3 regions of the Arthrobacter sp. PAMC 25486 genome follow, and region 1 is predicted to be linked to each of the others. Evidence: riboswitches for the same ligand, from Rfam matches in the RefSeq annotation. Region 1 holds a riboswitch; each other region holds the start of a gene.
The links. Region 1 has a riboswitch for S-adenosylmethionine ahead of art_RS11550 (cobalamin-independent methionine synthase II family protein). Riboswitches for the same ligand answer to the same signal wherever they lie in the genome.
Positions count from the first base shown of each region.

Region 1 (2,257 bases):
GTCATTCGTGGACGCCTGACCCGGCGAACACATAAACACACCAGCGGCTGCAGCGGACGTCATGTCTGCCGCAGCCGCTGGTGTTGTGGGGACTATTTCCAGAGGCGCTTGCTGGCTAGTGCGGCACCTTCGCCCAGTGTCGCCAGTTTGGCGGCGGCAATCTGCGGGTGGACGCGGCCGCCTAGGCCGCAGTCGGTGGAGGCAATCACGGACTCACGGCCCACTACTGAAGCGAAGCGCTCGATGCGGTCCGCCACCAGTTCCGGGTGCTCCACCACGTTGGTGGCGTGCGAGACGATGCCCGGCACAATCAGCTTGCCTTCGGGCAGCGTGGTGTCCTGCCACACCTTCCACTCATGCTCGTGGCGGACATTGGCTGCTTCAAAAGAGTAGGACCCGGCGTTGATCATAAGCATGGTGTCCACAAGGTCGGGGAACGGCAGATCGGTGGTGTGCGGACCATGCCAGGAACCCCAGCACAGGTGGAAGCGGATCTGCTCTTCCGGCAGGCCGCGCAGCGCATAGTTCAGTGCCTCAACCCTGATTTGGGTGAACTTGAGGTAATCCTCAACAGATGGCTCGGGCGAGACCTGATCCCAGTTTTCGGCAATGGAGGGGTCGTCGATCTGCACCGTCAGCCCGGCGTCGATGATAGCCGTGTATTCCTGCCGCAGCACGTCGGCACAGGCGTAAATGAACTCTTCCTCCGTGGCGTAGTGCTCGTTGGAGATGCGTGATGCGCTGCCGGGGGACAGGGCAGCCACGAAGCCTTCGGTGACGCCTGCCCGGGCCATGCCCGTGGTGAGGTTCTTAATGTCGGAGGCAACGGCGTCGTGCCCGGTGTACGTCAAGGGGCCGGTGCACTTCGGGAACAGCTTCGCTCCGGCGGAGAAGATTCCGGAGGTGGGGTCGTTGTACGCCTCGGCGAAAATGTTGCGGTCGCGGCGGTGCACAAAGCCCGTCAGAGCAACATTGCCCGGTGTTGAATCAACGGCGTCCACAGCCCATTTCTGGTCCGAATCCAGTTCCAGGCCGCCCATGCGCGCGAAGGAGTAGGACCACCAGGCGCCGTAATCAACGGAGTCGGACATGGCGTGGCCGAACTCGCCGTCGTTGACAATGTCGATCCCGGCGGCCTTCTGGCGGGCCACCACATCAATGACGGATTCCTCCAGCAGCGCCTCAAATTCTGCCGTGACACCCCTGGCTTCCTTGACCTCATTGGCTGCAAGGAGGGCGGCGGTGCGGGGCAGCGAACCGGCATGGCTGGTGCGGATGTGGGTGGTATTTAAAGACACGAGGAGATTCCTTTCCATCGTTTCTGGCGGTAGCACCGTTCCTCTGCACTGCCGCACCTGCGGGACAGGGACAGTACGTTGGACGGTTGCTGCGGCGTCAACAAGCCAGGTCTCTCGGCCGCTCTGGATGGGAAGTTTCCAGCCTAGTGCCGGGATCCAGCCCTGCAGAAATTGCCGCTTTGGATGTGACAGGCCGGTTTGCTTTGAGGCTTTGGATGTGGCCCTCGGCGCGGCTTTCAGCGAACTTCCGCGGGGCGCAGGCAATTCCGTGGCCCGCGGCGATAAGCTCAAAACATGGCACACACCAATGATCCACACGTTGTCCGCAGGCTCCTGACCACACCCGGGCGCTGGGCTGTGGTGGGCTTGTCCAACAATCCGCTGCGCGCTGCCGTGGGGGTTGCCCTGTTCCTCCAGCAGCAGCTGGGACAAGAGATCATTCCCGTGAGCCTGAAGGGCGACGATGTGCATGGCGCCAAAGGCTACAAAACCCTGGCCGAGGTCCCCGGCCACATCGACGTCGTTGACTGCTTTGTGAACTCCTCCCACGTGGGGTCCGTGGTTGACCAGGCCGTTGCCGTGGGCGCCAGTGCCGTCTGGCTGCAACTCGGTGTGGTTGACGAGGCAGCGGCACTGCGCGCCCCTGCCGCAGGACTGGACGTGGTCATGGACAGCTGCCCGAAAATTGAAGCCGCCAGGCTGGGCCTCTAACACAACAGCAACAACTGTCGAAGGAAAACATGCCGCGCCACCTTCATCTCACCCGCCCCCGCCGCTGGATCGGATTGCTCACACTTGCGCTGGCGGCTGCCCTCGTGGCCACAGGAATCTGGTGGATTGCCACTATCCCCCAACCCCCGGCACAGGCAGGCGGGACCTCCGCAAGCACGGCCACCTTCGAAACCTCCACGCCCGGACGTACGGTTCCCACAAGTACGGCGGCCGCTGCATCGGCGACC
Region 1 covers NZ_CP007595.1:2,519,884-2,522,140, reverse strand. The annotation lists gene art_RS11555 (SUKH-4 family immunity protein) at 1-19, shown strand, start outside; gene art_RS11550 (cobalamin-independent methionine synthase II family protein) at 93-1,298, opposite strand; SAM riboswitch class I at 1,310-1,432, opposite strand; gene art_RS11545 (CoA-binding protein) at 1,593-2,009, shown strand; gene art_RS22955 (polysaccharide deacetylase family protein) at 2,039-2,257, shown strand, end outside.

Region 2 (2,257 bases), 1.4 Mb from region 1:
AACGCTTCAGTCCAACAAGATGTTTCAACCGAGGAGAATCTCATGACCAGTACCCAGCAGACCAAGACCCACGACTACTACGCCACCCGCGTCATGCGGATCGGGATGGCCATGGGCCTGGCCTGCATGGCGGCATTGTTCATCGCAGGTCTCGTCAAGGGAAACGCAGGGATGCTGGTCATGGCCGCCAGCTCCGCTGCGGTCCTTGGCGCCACGTGGGCTTCCATCAGTGCGGCAGCCGGGAACAAGGCAGCCAAGGCGCAGGCCGCCAACAGCTGAGCCGACCATTCCCTGCACCCCGGAACTGGAATATGCTGTGGGCCAACGGCCGTGTGCAAGGCGGCCGCGATCCGGACGGTGGCCACTACATGAGTGAAGTTCTGTTCCCCATAATGACGGGAGACCCGTCCGAACCGGGAGTCCTGCTGCAATGGCGTGCCCCCAACGGCAGTGCAGTCGTCGCCTATCAAATCATCGCCGAGGTTACGATTGACAAGTTCGACGCCGAGGTCAACACCCCGGTCTCCGGCACCTTGAACTGGGCGGTACAAGAAGGCGACGAGGTGGCACAGGGTGCGGTGATTGCCGTCATCGAGCCCTAACTTCTCCGTGAGCCGAGCCTCTGGTGAGTCTCGGTCCGGAGGCCCTCGGAGTTGTGCGCCTGGTCGGTCGACATTCAGATGCAGCACTACGCGTTGCGGGTGGACGACGGGCACTTCGACAGGGCACTCGTGCGCCCCATCGAAGCGCAGCTCGAGTACTGGACCAACCCGCAAATGACACGTTCGGGCGAGACGACCACCGAGCACGGCGGACGCGGCGTCTACTTCAGGGACCCCGCAGGGCATGGCCTCGAACTCATTACCCAGCCATATTTCTAGGCCCAAGGGATCGTTCCAGCACCAATGCTTGGATCCGGCGGCTGGAAAATTCCTGCCGGCAGCCGATCAGTAGGCAGACAGCCGGAAGCCAATGCCGCGCCCGGCCCGCACACCCGTCTGCGCAACCGTGACCACAAGGGTTCCGATTTCGGGAATCCAGCGGGCAGGCCGGACTGCGTTGGCCAGCGCGGAAATGAGCTGAGCCGGCTCCGGCGACCAGTACGCGTGGTGGCCTTTTGGGGTCAGGAAGGTGACAGCGCCGAGATTTGCATCAACGGCGGGCAGCACGGCAATTCCTTGTGTTTTCGCGGCGGCAGTGGCGGGTTTTGCGGTGGCGACAGTTGAAAGAGACATGGCTTTAACCTTTGCTTGCTCTTGCCAACGGAGGTTTCCGCCGGCCGCTTCCTCATCCGAACCACCCGTGAAGCATGGGGTTGGCGTGCGGCCAGTCGGAGCTTGGCACCGCATCTCTTGAAGCTGCCTCCAACACTACGTCGTTAAAGCACGACGGCGGGAGGTTCCGTCACATATTACGGAACCCACCGCCGTCGAACTTCTTGGCCCATAAAAGATCTGACCCGCAGAAAACGACGAGAATCGACGCGAAATCGCGTATTTTCACCGTTTTATGCGGGTCAGATGTAAAGGGGCAAGCTACTTCGCCAGTGCGGGAACTTCCTCGTCCGGGTTGGAATCGGTGGCTGCCGCGGCCAGGCGGTCATCCCAGGCCTTGCGGATGTGGGCCGGGGTTTCAGGGGTCAGCAGCGAGACTACAACGTAGACGATGAGCGAGGAGGCCAGACCGAAGTAGATGGGCTCGTTGGCGTAGATGCCGTCGGCGCTGTGGATGATGCCGGTGGCGTAGATGACAAGGGAGGCGATGGTGACAACGCAGCCGACGGCCATGGACCAGGCGGCGCCCAGGCCGGTGCCGCGCTTCCAGACGAGGCCGCCGATGATGGCCACGAGCAGGCCGCCGACGAGGATGTCGTAGGCGATGGTCAGGGCGAACACCACATCGTTGACCACAATGGAGATGCCTACAACGAGCACACCGATCACCAGGATGTACCAGCGGTTTGCCCTGATGTCGTGTTCCGGGTTGGTGGAATCGGAGTTGTCGATGTCCTTGCCGAACCAGCTGGCGACGAACGGAATGACGTCCTTGCGGGCCACCGTGGCGGCGGCAATGAGCGAGCCGGAGGCGGTGGACATCATGGCGGCCACGGCGGCGGCCAGCACGATGCCGCCGACGCCGATGGGCAGCAGTTCCGTGGCGACGAGCGCATACACGTCGTCCTTAAGTTCCACATGGCCGGACAGGGCCACGGAGGCGGCCATGCCGATCAGTGCGCCGGCAACGCCGTACAGGATGC
Region 2 covers NZ_CP007595.1:3,929,544-3,931,800, forward strand. The annotation lists gene art_RS22385 (hypothetical protein) at 43-279, shown strand; gene art_RS22390 (biotin/lipoyl-containing protein) at 369-602, shown strand; gene art_RS17780 (hypothetical protein) at 654-881, shown strand; gene art_RS22395 (hypothetical protein) at 948-1,235, opposite strand; SAM riboswitch class IV at 1,248-1,358, opposite strand; gene art_RS17790 (sodium:solute symporter) at 1,536-2,257, opposite strand, start outside.
Region 2: it holds a riboswitch for S-adenosylmethionine, as region 1 does, so the genes downstream of both, art_RS22395 (hypothetical protein) here and art_RS11550 (cobalamin-independent methionine synthase II family protein) in region 1, are expected to answer to the same signal.

Region 3 (2,257 bases), 910 kb from region 1:
CCGCCTGGCCCATGTCCTGGCTGACAGCGTGGACTCCCTGACCATGTCCCGCTTCAAGGCCCTTGACCTGGCAGTTGAAACCAAGCCCGACCTGACACCTGTCACGGATGCCGACAAGGCCGCCGAGGAGTCCATCCGCAGCCAGCTCGCCCGGGTCCGCCCGCGCGATGCAGTGCTGGGCGAGGAGTTCGGCAGCAGCGGGCACGGTTCACGGCGCTGGGTCATCGACCCCATCGACGGCACGAAGAACTTTGTCCGCGGCGTCCCCGTCTGGGCCACCCTCATCTCCCTCGTTGACGACGGCGTTCCGGTCGTCGGACTGGTCAGCGCCCCCGCACTGGGCAAACGTTGGTGGGCCGCAACCGGCACCGGCGCGTACATGGGCAAGTCGCTCGCCGCTGCCACCCGCATCCGCGTCTCCAACGTGGCCGAGCTCAAGGACGCCTCACTGTCTTACTCCTCGCTGACCGGCTGGAAGGAACGCGGCAACCGCGACGAGTTCATCTCGCTCACGGACGACGTCTGGCGCACCCGCGCGTACGGCGACTTCTGGTCGTACTGCATGGTCGCCGAGGGCAGCGTGGACATCGCCTGCGAGCCCGAACTCAACCTCTACGACATGGCCGCCCTGGTCCCGATCGTGCAGGAAGCCGGCGGGCGCTTCACCTCACTCGAGGGCGCCGACGGCCCGTATGGCGGCAACGCCCTGGCCACCAACTCCATCCTGCACACCGAGGTTTTGCAGCGCCTGAACCCCACCTGGGATGATCTGCTGGGCTGATCACCACGCCTGACGAAGTGCCTGTGGCGACCCAGAAGCACAGGTGGGTTAAGAACGACGGCGGCCTCCCGCCGTCGTTCTTTTTCGTTGCCTTGCGCTGGGGCCCGGAAGGGTGACGAAACGCTTCGTAACAAATGCGAAAGCGGGGAACTTGGGCTAATCTCTTGTGCATAGGTCACGAGTGCCAGCGCTAAACCCCGGTTTGCTGGCCGGCAACCCTCCTTTCGCGGCGGGGTGCCCCGGGTGACGACCTGGCCAGACCTGTTCGGTCTTGGCAAGCGCGGACTCCTTGGCAGCCAAAGGGTCCTTCGTCGAAGGAATTTCTCATGAGCCATGCCCTGCTGGAATCTGCACCCCTTGAAACCCTTTCCCTGATCGCCAAACCGCTGCTGCCCGTGGTGGGCCAGGATCTGGCTGCGCCGCTGATTCAGGGTGGGCATGTGCGGTACGCCAACCTTGATTATGCGGCATCTGCCCCGGCCGTTGCAGAGGTTGCGGCACATCTGAACGAGGTCCTGCCCTACTACGCCAGCGTGCACCGCGGGGCCGGATACGCCTCGCAGGTCAGCACCTCGGTGTATGAGAATGCCCGCCGGATTGTGGCCGATTTTGTGGGCGCCCGCGCCGACGACACCGTCATCTTCACGCGCAACACCACCGACTCCCTGAATCTGCTGGCCGGCTGCGTCGAGTCCATCCTGAAGCAGCGCGGCTTCACCGAGGGCCGCTCCAACGCCCACGGCGAGGTGCTGTACCTGGACATCGAACACCACGCCAACCTGCTGCCGTGGCAGGCGCTGCCGCACCGTTCGGTGGTTGCGGCGGACTCCATCGCCGCCACATTGTCCCGCGTGGAGACCCAGCTGCGCGCCGGAAACATCGTGCTGCTGGCCGTCACCGGCGCCTCAAATGTCACAGGCGAGGTGCTGCCCGTGGCCGAGCTTGCCGCCCTGGCCCACCAGTTCGGCGCCCGCATTGTGGTGGACGCCGCCCAGCTGGCCCCGCACCGCCGCATCGATTTGGCCGCCAGCGGCATCGACTACCTGGCGTTCTCCGGACACAAGCTCTACGCACCCTTCGGCGCGGGCGTCCTCGTGGGCCGCGCAGACTGGCTCGACGCCGGCGCCCCACACCTGGCCGGCGGCGGCGCCGTGAAGGAAGTCCGCCTCGAATCCACCAGCTGGACCGATGGCCCTGCCCGCCACGAGGCCGGCTCCCCCAACGTTCTGGGCGCCGCAACCCTGGCCAGGGCCGCCTCCGTGCTGGCCGCGCTGGACGCCGACGACTGGCACAACCACGAACAGCTCCTGCGCGCCCACCTCGTCGACGGGCTCAACAAGCTCGACGGCGTCACCGTCCACTCGCTGTTCAGCGATGCGTCAGTCTACCCGGGTTGCGGCAGCATCGGCGTCGTGAATTTCTCGGTCACCGGGTACGACGCCGGATTGGCCGCCGCATACCTCTCCGCCGAACACG
Region 3 covers NZ_CP007595.1:1,609,606-1,611,862, forward strand. The annotation lists gene hisN (histidinol-phosphatase) at 1-781, shown strand, start outside; SAM riboswitch class IV at 955-1,068, shown strand; gene art_RS07320 (aminotransferase class V-fold PLP-dependent enzyme) at 1,108-2,257, shown strand, end outside.
Region 3: it holds a riboswitch for S-adenosylmethionine, as region 1 does, so the genes downstream of both, art_RS07320 (aminotransferase class V-fold PLP-dependent enzyme) here and art_RS11550 (cobalamin-independent methionine synthase II family protein) in region 1, are expected to answer to the same signal.